Syntrophobotulus glycolicus DSM 8271: one gene and its partner. The protein of the gene in region 1 interacts with the protein of each later gene in a pairwise test. Links are inferred from orthologs where the notes say so. Each region holds a gene or a part of one and is shown on either strand. Other genes may lie near its edges. The genes, in order: SGLY_RS07520 and recA.

Region 1 (6,979 bases):
TTTGTCTGACAAGTACATCGGGCGGGGTATTTACAGCACTCTCCGATCACATTTTAAGATTCGGCGGAGCCGTCTACGGCGCAGGCTTTGGCAAGAGGATGACCGTTGAACATCAAAGGGCATTGACAGCCGCCCAGCGGGATTTTTTCAAAGGTTCCAAGTATGTACAAAGCAATATGGCCGGCATCTATGAACAGATAAGAGATGATCTGTCCGTGGGAAAGCTCGTGCTTTTTACCGGAACACCCTGCCAGAATGCGGCTGTAAAAAACAGATTGACGAAGACAAGCCTTTCCCTTTCAAGTGTAATTTTCTGCGACCTGGTCTGTCACGGCGTGTCCAGTCCGGTAATCTGGGCGGATTTTATCAGAGATCTGGAAAAAAGATATCATTCCATCATTACAAATTATCAGTTCCGGCCAAAAACAAGCGGTTATCTTTCTTCAAATGAGCTTTGTCACCTGGAAAAAGGATTGTCGGTTTCTTTAGACCAAACCTGGAATCAATATAATCCATTGTTCTACGCCGGAATCATCATGAGGCCGTCTTGTTACAGCTGCCCGTATGCCTGCCTCCCCCGCGTTTCCGATATCACAATCGCCGATTGCGGACATGTTGATCTGTCCGCACAACAGCTTGATCTTCCCAACGGGATATCTACCGTGCTGACAAACACAGACAAAGGTGCAAGTCTGTTGGCAGCCGTTTCTCCCTCGTTGCAATTGTACGAATCCGCCATCGCCGAAATTATGCAGCCCCGGCTGGAATCGCCCTGCCCGGAACCGTCTCTGCGCTTTGTGTTTTGGAACAATTATACCCGGAACGGCTTTCACTATGCGTGCCGGAAATATTTTGGCCGCTTTTACCGCATCAAATGCAAAAGCAAGTTTGCTCTAAAACGAATCATGCAGTATTGAGCAAAGCCCCCTTCAGAGGTGACCAGAAAAGATAAAGAGGATGGAAAATATGTCAATATTAATAACAGGCGGAGCAGGATATATTGGAAGCCACACTGTGGTCGAGCTCCAAAACGCAGGCTATTCTGTGGTGGTTGTGGATAATTTTTCAAATTCCTTTCCGGAAGCCCTCCGGCGTGTGGAAAAAATCACAGGGAAACGCGTCCCCTTCTACAAGGCGGATATCCGGGACAGATCAGCCATGGAAGAGATATTTCGTAAAGAAAAATTTGAATGCTGCATTCATTTTGCGGGATTCAAAGCAGTAGGCCAATCTGTCACAGCTCCCTGGGAATATTACGACAACAATATAAACGGGACATTGGCACTGATCGATGTGATGAGAAAGTACCGCACAAAAAACATGATTTTTTCTTCTTCGGCAACAGTATATGGAAAGCCGGCCTTTGTTCCCATCACGGAAGACTGCCCAAAAGGCAAAATTGTCAACCCTTACGGGCGAACCAAATCCATGCAGGAGGAGATCCTGGCCGATATCCAAAAAGCAGATCCTGAATGGAACGTCATCCTGCTCCGCTATTTCAACCCGATCGGCGCCCATATCAGCGGCCTGATCGGGGAAAGTCCGGTGGGTATTCCCGGAAATCTGGTGCCCTATATCGCTCAAGTAGCTGTCAGAAGGCTGGAAAAACTGCTGATTTACGGGAATGATTATCATACCAGAGATGGAACAGGGATACGTGATTATATCCATGTTTCGGATCTGGCTGTAGGACATGTAAAAGCCCTGGAAGCCGTCCGGCAAAACCCGGGCCTGGAAATTTACAATCTGGGAACCGGAAAGGGATACAGTGTTTTGGAAGTTGTCCGATGCTTTGAACAGGTCTCAGGCGTTCCTATTCCTTGCCAGGTTGTAAGCAGGCGTCCCGGAGATATTGCCGTCTGCTATGCAGATGCCGGTAAGGCTGAACGGGAATTAAAGTGGAAAACAACCCGCAGCCTTGCAGATATGTGCTTGGATTCCTGGCGCTGGCAGCTCGGAAATCCCAATGGATATCATGACGCATGCTCTTGATCCCAAAAATGTTCCGGGATTGTACTGAATTATTTCTTATGCGTACATTTCCATTCCCATAATCTTTCCGCCTGTTCCCGATCCTCCTCCCTGTCGTGACGAGTTGAGATAGCCAGGCAGCAATAACAAACGACAACCACGGCAATGCTGATCAAAGCAAAAATATAAACCATACCAGACTCCTTTTACAAATTTTGGATTTATGAGCATATTGTACATCCTGGCTTATGAAAACACAATATTTCTTCATCTGAAGCAGAAAACCCCAATAGGAGGATTCTATCTATGCCGACACAACTATATAGAGAGTTTGATCTATGGAAAACATTGAATGTTCTGTGGAAAAAGGCCTGGATTATTATCTTGGGCACAGGCTTATCCGGAGCCATAGCATTAGGGATTACTTACTATTTTATGACGCCTTTGTATACGGCAAGTATTAAATTATATGTGAACAATTCCACTGAGCTTGCCGTTCAAATCACAGACAGCGATATGAAGGCATCTCAGTCTCTGATTAAAACCTATATGACGATCATTCAAAGCGATACCGTATTGGAAAAAGTGATCACTACGCTTGGATTGCCGCCTTCCAATGAACAGACCAAGAAAATCAGGGAAATGGTCAGCACAAATACCATCTATGATACCGAAGTTTTTGCCGTATCCGTAACAGCGGCCAATCCTGACGAGGCGGCGCAGATCGCCAATACAATTGCAGGCATTGTCCCGAATTATATTGGGGAAATTGTTCAAGGCAGTTCCGTGAAAGTCGTGGATATGGCCAAAGCTCCCACAGAAAAAGCGTCGCCTTCCCTGGCCCTCCATACACTGATCGGCCTGATGCTTGGACTTGTCTTGTCCATCTCCGGGATTCTTCTCACCGAGCTGCTGGATAGACGTATTGAGACAGAATCGGATTTAGAAAGGATGTTCAAGCTCCCCGTATTAGGCTCTATCACAGACTTTGAGCATGTCTCAAAACACGGCTACGCCAGCTACAACTATGAATTGTCTCATCAGGAAGGAGTGCAGATATGAGAGGAATCAAACGTCTGCTGAATAAAGGTCGGAACAAAACACCAGACATTGTCCGCGACAAGCTGAATATTCTGAACTCCGACTCTGCCTTTTCCACCATAGAAGAATATAAAGCATTGCGGACAAACATCACCTTCTGTCTTCCGTCCGGCCAATGCAAAATCATCGGGATTACCAGCGCAGAGGCTGAGGAGGGAAAAAGCATCACCTGTATTAATCTCGCTCTTGCCTTTGCGGAAACAAAAGCACGGGTACTCATCATCGATTGTGATCTACGACGGCCCCGGATATCCAGCCTGCTCAGTATGCCGGCATCACCAGGACTCAGTAACGTGCTGGTGAGTCTCAGCTCACCGGACGAGGTCATCCATACTATGAGTAACTCAACGGCCGATGTGATTTTATCGGGAGACATCCCCCCCAACCCCTCAGAACTGCTGGCTTCCGATCAGATGCGATTATTGTTGGAGCAATTGGCAAAAAAATATGACTATATTTTCTTAGACAGCCCGCCCATCAATTTGGTTACCGATGCTGTCATTTTATCCAAATGGCTGACCGGAATTCTTTTTGTTGTCAGAGCAGGCTTATCTGAAAAAGGGAGTGTAATCAATGCTGTCAATCATTTGACCTTTGTCGGCGGGAACATTTTAGGTTTTCTGCTCAATGGCATCAAAACAAAGAGCACCTCCAGCCGTTATTCTAAATATTACAGATAGAAGATCGGGCTGCCAGCCAGTAAAAGATCCGATCATTGGTTTTTAGGAGCGCTGACATATGATCGATTATCATTCACACATCTTACCCTGCATGGATGACGGAAGCCGGGATACAGAGGAATCTCTGCAGATGCTCCGGTTATCTGCCGGACAGGGTGTCGACACCATAATCGCCACCCCGCACTTTTATCTGTGTAAGGAGACGGTTCACAGCTTTTTGCTCAGGAGACGTTATGCTCATGAGCTGCTGGAAAAGGCCTGCCACAATGAATCCGGACTCCCTCAAATCATCCTGGGAGCAGAAACAGCCTATTTCTCCGGAATCAGCGTCAATAGAGAGATTGAACGTCTCTGCATTGCCGGAACAAGGCACCTCTTACTGGAAATGCCCTTTGAAACATGGTCTGGCCGTATACTCACGGAAGTCTGCAATCTTGCCTTAAGCAGGAGAATCAATCCGATTATCGCCCATATGGAGCGGTATATCGCAACAGAAAATGTCAAGGCCTTCCCAGTATTATTGCGCAATGGAGTGCTTATGCAGCTAAACGCTGATTTCTTGATTTCCAGGCGGACGCGAAAAACGGCCTTAACATACTTAACGCAAAACTGCGCCAGCCTGTTAGGATCAGATTCCCACAATATGACTACCCGTAAACCAAACATGGATAAAGGTTATCAATATATACGCGACATGCTCGGAGAGTCCAGAATAAACGAACTGGAAGCGCTCGGCAGAGCAATTCTTAACAGCCGGAAATCACAGGGCCCGTTTTAACCAAGTCCCTTTGCGGTCATCATCTGCACAAAGATCGGGACTAAAACAGGGTCAAACTGGGTTCCCGCTTTGAGACAGAGCTCATCCAAAGCCTCATTTACCGTTTTGGCCGGTTTATAAGGCTGCCGGTTGGTCATGACATCAAAGGCGTCCAAAATGGATATGATCCGGGCCAAAAAAGGAATCTCTTCTTCCTTCAGTCCCTGGGGATAACCCTGGCCGTTCCACCATTCATGGTGATATAAAATAATATCGGCCAGATGGGCAAATTCTCCGGAGGCGTGAGCAATTCGATAACCGATTTCGACATGTCTTTTTATCGCGGACCATTCTGCTTCATTGAGTTGGGATTTTTTTAGAACAATATCCCCGGGAATAGCGATTTTACCGATGTCATGTAGCTTTGCGGCCTGCAAAAGCTGATTCAGGTTTTCCCTGGAAAAATTCAGAGTTTGGGCGAACTCTTTGGCAAGCGACTCCATTCTTTCAAGATGTCCTTTGGTTTCATAATCTTTTTTCTGCAACAGTTTACCCAGGATTTCCGCAATGGCCCACTTGGCCTTCTTCCCTTCGATCAGTTTCATTTCATACATGAATTCTTCAGCTTGTTTTAACACTTCCAGTAAATCTGTTTCCCTGTCGGTCTTGGTCGCCACACCCAGGGATATACTCAGCAGAATATCGGTCTCCTGATTGCTTTTGCACGCTGTCCTGATCCGTTGTCCGATATGAAAAGCCGTCTCTTTATCCGTGTTCGGCAGGATCATCGCGAACTCATCACCGCCCCATCTTGCCGTAATATCATTTTTCCGGCAGGATTGCCGGATAATGAGGGCCATCCTTTTCAGCCAGTTATCTCCTTCTTGATGACCAAGCACATCATTGACGAATTTCAACCCGTTCATATCGCCAACAAGCAGAGAAATGGGCAGGCAGTCATTGTTTTTGCCCATCTCCAGTATTTTCTTATCGAAATAAGCCTTATTATGCAATCCTGTTAGCTCATCATAGGAAGTAAGGTAAGTGATGTGGTCCAGCCCCTGCTTAATCTCATCCTTTTGTTCTTTTAAAAAAAGCTGAATCAGTCCGATGGCGTTCAAAATTAAGATGATTTGGGAAACAATATAGGGGGCCATCTGGGGTATTTTTAAAATGCAGGAAGAAAAAACCGTATTGCTCACCCAGGCGATGTTTAACAGCCCTAAAAACAGAGCGAGATTTCCGTACCTGCCGGCGGATCTGATCATGGCTATGCCCACCCAGGAGGATAGGACATACACCGCAAAACAGGTATATTGAATCATCTGCAAAGCAGACCCGCTCCGGTTTGCGAAAAGAAAGATAAAAAAGAACAGCCAAACCATTCCCGCAGTGAGCAGCAGCGACATTCCGGCTTTGATTTTCAGGAAGATAAACGTGCCCCAGGAGATCAAAAGATTTGCCCAGAAATACGAGCTCAGACTAAGACCTAAAATCAGGCGGTTTTGTCTCAGCAAGTCAGGGAAAAAAGCATCCAGACTATAATTCAAGGCAATGACGGCCCAGCCAATAAACCACAGGCCGAGAAAAAGCCTGTGGTCAAACGTAAAGATGTAGGCGTACAGCATCAGCAAAACAGAAATAGCCCCGAGTGAGGCAATTAATAACAGGGCAGAAGTTTCCATAGTCGCTCCCATCAAATCAAGCCGGTTTTTAGTCCAATTTTATCAAATAAATTGCGGGACAGCCAGATCTTTTCTTTTCATCTGCTGTACGGGACCCTTTGATCTGTTTTCCTTGATCTGATGGAGAAGGCCTATCTCGCCCTTCTCGCCCGAATCCGTTTTTATTTCCCCAAATAAGAAAAATGCATATAATCATTTGACGACTTCCAGGCGTTACCGCCCCAGGCAAAGCCGTATTTTTGAAATGCTTTGACCACATCGCCATCCTCCGGGATGGAATAGGGACTCTTTTGGGGATCCCAAAAGGAGCCGGCTACAACCTCCCCGCTGCTGTTGATCATAGCATTCTCGTTCGGATTGAGATCAACAGCCAAACCCCAATTATGCTCCGAAGTATCATCACCGCGCCAAACATATCCCTCGGCACTGTATATGGGGAATTTCTCCCCGCCTTCAAATATTTCCTCAAATACCGAGCTGATCATATCCGCTATCGCTTTATTGACAGTCAATGTACACTTTGCGGGAGATTTCTCCCCTTCGGTGTTTATCTGCCATACATCGACCCTGATCTCAACCATATTCTCTTGCGCTTCAGCGGCGCTTTGATACATTTTATTGTCTGTTGAGCCAAAGACCAGAGCGTACTTTGCTTCATTAGACCCAAGCTCCCGCAGGAGATCTGTTGTCGTTTCCCGTCTGGAATTGCTTTGGTCTCCCCGGCTGCCGGCTGTATGAAAGATCGATGCACTGACCGCTCCTTCCCCGCCCAGAATGTAGACATT
Region 2 (7,164 bases), 720 kb from region 1 along the record:
TTGGTAATATAACCCGAATCATTGAACAAAGCAGGTAATCTTTTCAGACACCCGCCTTGTGCTGGAGCAATGATCATACAAATCAAAAATTAGATCAGGAATTACTTTGCGTAATCAACAGCTCTGGTTTCCCGAATAACCACCACTTTGATCTGTCCGGGATAATCAAGCTCTTCCTCGACTTTTTTAGAAATATCGCGAGCCATTCTCGGTGCCAATACATCATCAATCTTCTCCGGATTCACAATAATTCTGATCTCTCTTCCGGCTTGGATGGCATAAGATTTTTCGACACCTTCAAAGTTCTCTGCAATTTCTTCCAGTTTTTGAAGACGTTTAATGTATGTTTCCAGTGTCTCGCGTCTGGCCCCCGGACGTGCGGCAGAAACCGCATCGGCGGCCGCAACCAATACTGCGACGATTGTCTTGGGCTCTGTATCGCCATGATGAGCTTCGATTGCGTGAATCACATCCCAGGATTCTTTATATTTCTTGGTAATATCTACGCCGATTTCAACATGAGTTCCTTCTGTATCATGATCAACAGCTTTACCGATGTCATGCAGCAGCCCCGCGCGTTTGGCAATCTGAACATCAACACCTAATTCCGCGGCCATCAGTCCCGCAAGGTGTGATACCTCGATAGAATGTTTGAGCACATTCTGCCCATAACTTGTCCTGAATTTCAAACGACCGAGCAATTTAATCACTTCGGGATGAATTCCATGTACAGCTGTTTCAAAGGTGGCTTGTTCACCTTCCTCACGAATCTTCTGTTCAACTTCTTTTTGCGATTTTTCAACCATTTCTTCAATTCTGGCCGGATGAATCCGACCGTCGACAATCAACTTCTCCAAGGCCAATCTGGCCACTTCTCTTCTTATTGGATCAAATCCGGACAGAATCACGGCTTCAGGAGTATCATCAATGATCAGGTCTATTCCTGTAAGGGTTTCCAATGCTCTGATATTTCTGCCCTCACGTCCAATAATTCTGCCCTTCATTTCGTCATTGGGTAAGGCGACAACCGATACTGTACTTTCTGCCACATGATCGGCCGCACATCTGTGAATAGCGAGAGAAATAATGTCTTTTGCCTTTTTCTCCGCCTCTTCTTTTGCCCTGCCCTCAATTTCCTTAATCATTATGGCGGATTCATAGCGGACCTCATCCTCAACACTTTTTAACAGAATCTGTTTTGCCTCTTCCGGTGTGAGTCCTGATAATCTTTCCAGTTCCGCCATCTGTTTATTGACAAGTTCTTTCAGTTCATTTTTATGTTCTTCGGCTTCTGCTTCTTTTTTAATTAAATGATCTTCTCTTCTTTCAATCGCCTCAATTTTTCTCTCCAGGGTCTCTTCTTTTTGCAGATAACGCCTTTCCATTCTCTGTAACTCACTCCGGCGTTCCCGGGTTTCTTTTTCAACCTCATTCCGGATCTGCATTACTTCTTCTTTTGCAGCTACAACAGATTCTCTCTTTTTCGCTTCGGCATTGGCCTCCGCATTTTGCAGGACCTTTTTTGCCTCTATTTCAGCAGAGCCAATCGCCTTTTCAGCAACGTTTCTGCGAACAAGCCAACCAGCAACAGCACCAACCAGCAACCCAGCTAATATGCCTAATACGCCAAATATTGCTGATGATCCCACATTTTTCACCTCCTTAGTAATAAATGAATAAATAAATTTTTATTAACACTAAAAAAAACTGGTATGACCAGCCTCTTTCATTCTAACCCAACAAGGATATACTTTTCCCTTTGTATATTTAAATATCTTTACTTGTCACGCACTCCATGTTCAAGAAAAAAATATATAAGAGAAACCGTTAAGGTTATTAATTCAAGAGACAAAGTCTACAAATTTTAGTTTAATGAAATGTAACTGCAATGTCAAGCGGCATTCCTTGAAGGAATGCCACAAAAATGTTTTTTCTATTCTTACGAATTAATTTGTTTCTCTTTTTTCTTTAAATATGATTTGATTCTTCAAGCGCTCTTTGAATAGAACGATAAGGATACCCTTTTCGGTATAATCTTTGTCCAACTTTTTGGCAGATATTCTCGGCTTGTTTTTTGGCTTCTCTTCTTGCCATTTTATTTTTTTCTTCTTCCATGTATTTAGAAAGAATGCTCTTGAGATAAGCATATTCAGCCTCTTCCGGATAAAGCCTCTCAAGCACTTCAGAAATTATTCCTTCTCCTATCCCTGAGACGACCAGTTCCTGTCTTATGCGAGCCCGCGAATACTTTCCGGCTTTTGCTCTGCAAAAGGCCTCGGCATATTGCCTGTCATCAAGATAATTCCAAGCTTTCAGCTTCTCTATCGTTTCTTTGATTTCCTGCTTTTGATAATTTTTCCCGCTCAGCCTGGTCTCAAGCTGATCTGATGTGACCATACGGCGGGAAATGATTTTCAAGGCTTCGCTTAGAGCGCTCTTCATCAATGCTCCTTTCGCTACTCTTCGCTGCTTTCCGGATCAGCTTCACTGCTTGCAGGACTCTTGCCTTTATTAACCAATAGCTTCTCGCGTATCTTTGCTTCTATTTCCTGCCTGACCTCAGGATGATCGCGTAAATATTCCTTGGCGCTTTCTCTTCCTTGCCCAAGCCTCTCCCCCTGATAGGAATACCAGGCCCCCGATTTTGTTACTATCGTTGTTTCCGCTCCCAAATCTACCAGACTGCCTTCCCGCGAGATACCTTCCCCGTATATGATATCAAAGTCCGCATGATTAAAAGGAGGGGCAATTTTATTCTTGACTACTTTTACTCTGGTTCTGTTTCCGATCACATCCTGTCCCTGCTTAATCACATCCTGTTTTTTCACTTCAAGCCTTACGGAAGCATAAAACTTCAAAGCCCGGCCTCCTGTGGTTGTCTCCGGGTTGCCAAACATGATCCCGACTTTTTCCCGTATTTGATTAATAAACACTACACAGGTCCGGCTTTTGCTGATTGCTCCCGTTAACTTTCTCAGGGCCTGAGACATCAGTCTGGCATGCAAGCCAACATGAGAATCTCCCATTTCCCCTTCGATTTCCGCCCTCGGCACAAGCGCCGCCACCGAATCAATCACTACAACATCAATTGCTCCGCTTCGAACCAGAGCTTCACAGATTTCCAAAGCCTGCTCACCCGTATCGGGCTGTGATATCAGCAGCTCATCCGTGTTCACACCAAGTGCTTTGGCATACTCGGGATCAAGAGCATGCTCCGCATCAATAAAGGCCGCAACTCCGCCCGCCTTTTGCGCTTCAGCTATCACATGCAAAGCCACTGTAGTTTTTCCTGAGGATTCCGGTCCATAGATTTCCACTACCCTTCCTCGGGGCACTCCTCCGGCTCCCAGTGCCACATCCAGAGCCAAGGCCCCGGTAGAAATGACTTCAATCGCCATTTTTGTTGAAGCCTCGCCAAGACGCATGACTGCTCCTTTGCCAAACTGCTTCTCTATTTGTCCTAAAGCGATATCCAAGGCTTTGAGTTTATCTGTACCTGACATTTCTCTGTATCCTCCTCTAATTCTCTCCAAGAAACAAAACATATGTTCGATTTATTTTATTATAATAATTCTTCAAACTTTTTGTCAAACGGTTTTTTCTGATTAGAGAAAATCTTTTCTTATTTTTCCTTATTCGAGCAAATACAACCTCAGCATATTGATTGCTGTTTCAACCGTCATGTTTCTGATGGATTTTCTGTCCCCGTTAAACAGACACCTTTTTACTTCAGTATGTTCAGAAGTCGCCAAAGCAATATACACCAGGCCCACCGGCTTTTCATCATTTCCGCCGCCCGGCCCGGCAATGCCGGTTGTTGCCAGCGCCAAATCAGATCCCAGAGCTCTTTTTACCCCTTCGGCCATTTCTTTCGCCACAGTCTCACTGACCGCCCCATATTTTCGAAGGCTTTCGGCCTGAACCCCGATAAGCTTTTCTTTGGCCTCGTTAGCGTAAGTAATCACCCCTCCAAGGTAATAATCGGAGCTGCCTGCTTCATTGGTTATTGCCCCTCCCAGCAGTCCCCCGCTGCAGGATTCCGCTGTTGAAACGGTAAGTTTATTTTGCCGCAGCAAATCTCCGGTCACAGATGCGTGGGTCTGGTTATCCACAGCAAATATCCTGCTGCCAAGCCTTTTCCTGATTTCTGCTTCTTCTGAATCCAGAAGCCTGCAGGCTTCCGATTGATCGTTTGACCTGATCGTTAAACGAAGGTCCATAAAGGTATGGCCGTCGATCAATGTGATAAAAGGATTTTTTTGTCCCAGCAGTCCCTGAAGCTCCTTTTCCAATTCCGCTTCCTGCAGGCCGAAGACTTTTAAAATCCTGGTATACAATCGCTCACAATGGTTCTCAAGTTTATGCCGCAAAACCGGTAAAATATGCTGCTCAAACATTGGCTGCAATTCACCCGGAGGCCCGGGTAAAATAACGACGGTGTGGTTTTCTTTTTCGATAATCGCCCCCGGCGCCGTCCCTACCGAATTGGGCACGATTTGAGAACCTTCGGGAAAACAGGCCTGTTTGTCCGACCCTGGAGGGGTTTTCTTTTCCGCATAATAAAAGTCCTTTATCTTTTCCATTGTTTCCTGGTTAAAAACCATTTTCAGTTCCAGGACTTCCGCAACCAGGTCCTTTGTCATATCATCGGCCGTAGGGCCCGTTCCGCCGGTGAGAAAGACCAGCTGAGACCGATGTATGGCCTGTTTTAATGCTTCTTGCAGTCTCTCCTTATTATCTCCTACTGTCGTATGGTAATCGACTTCAATGCCCAGACCTGAAAGCTGCCCGGTGATGTAATTTGCACTGGTATTCAACGTTTTTCCCAGAAGAAGCTCCGTTCCTGTCGAGATGATCTCTGCTTTCATTGACATATCCTCCTACAGGTTTGATGTATTTGTCATTATACCCTATCCTTCTTTGATCATTCCGTTTTTTCTTTGTCGGATGATTTTTTTGTCGAATCGGCGCTTCATTCCGTCAAAATAAATAAGCAAGAATACTCCTTTTGCGGTAATTCTTGCTTTCCTTACTCCGATAAATCGTTCTTATTTCTTTTTCCGGATGATCCTTGATGCCCTGATTGTTTTTCTGACCTTCCCGATATCTTTTTTGCTTAATAACTTACGTGCTTTAACAATATAATCCACCCCGGAAATTATGGTCAACACCAAAGCCAGATAAATTAAAGGCTTTCCCGGATAAATCCCCAGGTAGGAGAAAGGCCAGTCATTTAACAGCATTATACTTATGGCGATTACCTGGGAAACAGTTTTGATCTTCCCAAGCTTGCTGGCACTGATGACTACCCCATCGGCAGCCGCTATGGCCCGTAAACCTGTGACTGCAAATTCCCTGGCCAGAATGACCCAGACAATCCAGGCGTAAATTTTATGCATCTGTACAAGCGATATCAATGCGGCAGAAACCAGCAATTTATCTGCCAGGGGATCCAAAAATTTCCCCAAATTGGTCACCTGATGAAGTTTTCTGGCAATAAACCCATCCAGACCGTCGGTAGCTGCCGCAATGATAAAAATCGCCGCCGCCACGAAATTCTGATAGGCAAAATACGTCTTGCCTCCCGGCAATTTCAACAGAAGGATGACCATAAAAACCGGAACCATAACGATTCTGACTAATGTCAGGATGTTCGGAAGATTTAGCATCTTGCTTCTCCTTCCAAATCGTAAATATCTGCGTTGGTAACCGTGACTTCAATCATATCTCCGGTACTGAATTCTTTTTTCTGCGCCCTGACATAAACCTGCCCGTCTATCTCCGGGGCATCACCCTCACTGCGTCCCAGCCACTGGGTATGATCGAGCCGTTCCTCCAAGAGGACTTTGACGGTCTTTCCAATCCATTTCTTTTGATTTTCCTCAGCCTGTTCAGCCTGAAGTTCCAGCAGTCTGTTCTTTCTGTCCTCCCGCACTTCTTCAGGAACCTGATCCTTTCTCATTCCGGCCGGAGTATTTTCTTCGCGCGAATAGGCAAAAACACCTAAGCGATCAAATTTCATTTCCCGGACAAAATTTTGCAGTTCGGCGTATTCTTCTTCTCCCTCTCCCGGGAACCCGGTAATAAAGGTCGTACGCAAGACAATATCAGGTATGGCTTTTCTTAATTTATTGATCAGCCTTTCGACATCCTGCTTCAAATATCTTCTGTTCATTTCCGTAAGGATTTTATTATTGGCATGCTGCAAAGGAATATCCAAATATTTGCAAATCTTGGGTTCCTTCCTCATCACTTCAATCAATTCATCCGTGAACACTTCCGGGTAACAATAAAGAAGCCTGATCCATTCAATTCCGTCAATCTCTGCGATTGCCGCAAGCAGATTAGCCAATTCCAGCCCTTGATAGATATCCATACCGTATCTTGTCGTATCCTGAGCCGTAACGATGATTTCTTTCACACCCTGCTCAGCCAGCCACGCTACTTCCCCAAGAATAGATTCTTTTGTCCGGCTGCGGTAAGAACCTTTAATCTGTGGAATGACACAATAGCTGCAACGGTTATTGCATCCTTCCGCAATTTTAATATAGGCATAATGACTTTCTTCAAACCTTTGCCGGGGCATTTTTTCATCGTAAAGAAAGCTCTGTGTTTCTTGCCAGGTGAGCAAACGTTTGTCTTTTGCTTCCTCGATATGATCTAGGATATTGGCTAGGTTGCCATCGCCCAGAACCATGTCCAGTTCCGGGATTTCCTCAATCAGCTCTTTACCGTAACGCTGTGCCATACAACCTGTAGCAATGACTTTCTCGCAAATCCCATTTTTTTTATACTCCACCATTTGACAAAGCTCATTGATTGATTCCTGTTTCGCTTCATCAATAAAGGTACAAGTATTAACAATGATGATATGGGCTTTGGCCGGCTCGTCAACCAGCTGATATTTTCGGACCAAAAAACCTGCTAAAACTTCGCTGTCAACTTGATTTTTGGGACAGCCCAAATTAATCACCGCGACTTTTTTCTTCAACTGTCCACTCCTCGATTTTAATCCGTCAAAAATACTTGCTTAATTTGAATGCTTTCGGAAAATGACCTTATTAATTATATGCCTATTTTTTCATAAAATAAACAATCTATTTCAAGCTCAGCTTAAGGGACTGTATCCATGGGTTCCAATAATCCGCTGTCCCTCTTCACTGA

Evidence for each region.
Region 2: the proteins of SGLY_RS07520 (region 1) and recA interact in binary tests that used the Bacillus subtilis proteins (3 or more experiments, as listed by UniProt). The link is inferred for Syntrophobotulus glycolicus DSM 8271 from one-to-one orthologs.

Annotation. Positions count from the first base shown.
Region 1 is NC_015172.1:1,517,592-1,524,570, reverse strand. Bases 1,362-4,155 are described here. They hold SGLY_RS07520 (YveK family protein), read left to right. Parts: upstream 1,362-2,277; coding sequence 2,278-3,033; downstream 3,034-4,155. Other genes in these bases: SGLY_RS07510 (CpsB/CapC family capsule biosynthesis tyrosine phosphatase), read left to right, coding at 3,811-4,155; SGLY_RS07515 (CpsD/CapB family tyrosine-protein kinase), read left to right, coding at 3,030-3,752; SGLY_RS18135 (hypothetical protein), read right to left, coding at 2,022-2,165; galE (UDP-glucose 4-epimerase GalE), read left to right, coding at 1,362-1,992. Outside these bases: SGLY_RS07530 (Coenzyme F420 hydrogenase/dehydrogenase, beta subunit C-terminal domain), read left to right, coding at 1-917; more of galE, read left to right, coding at 967-1,361; more of SGLY_RS07510, read left to right, coding at 4,156-4,530; SGLY_RS07505 (bifunctional diguanylate cyclase/phosphohydrolase), read right to left, coding at 4,527-6,194; SGLY_RS07500 (cell wall-binding repeat-containing protein), read right to left, coding at 6,356-6,979. UniProt on the Bacillus subtilis protein: Required for YwqD kinase activity. May bring YwqD and its substrates into contact. Probably involved in the regulation of capsular polysaccharide biosynthesis.
Region 2 is NC_015172.1:2,234,917-2,242,080, forward strand. What follows is about bases 1,481-4,459. They hold recA (recombinase RecA), read right to left. Parts: upstream 3,504-4,459; coding sequence 2,457-3,503; downstream 1,481-2,456. Other genes in these bases: rny (ribonuclease Y), read right to left, coding at 1,481-1,649; SGLY_RS17160 (regulatory protein RecX), read right to left, coding at 1,969-2,442; SGLY_RS11025 (competence/damage-inducible protein A), read right to left, coding at 3,633-4,459. Also shown: more of rny, read right to left, coding at 102-1,480; more of SGLY_RS11025, read right to left, coding at 4,460-4,868; pgsA (CDP-diacylglycerol--glycerol-3-phosphate 3-phosphatidyltransferase), read right to left, coding at 5,049-5,669; 30S ribosomal protein S12 methylthiotransferase RimO, read right to left, coding at 5,663-6,991; SGLY_RS11040 (phosphate ABC transporter substrate-binding protein), read right to left, coding at 7,109-7,164. UniProt on the Bacillus subtilis protein: Multifunctional protein involved in homologous recombination, DNA repair and competence.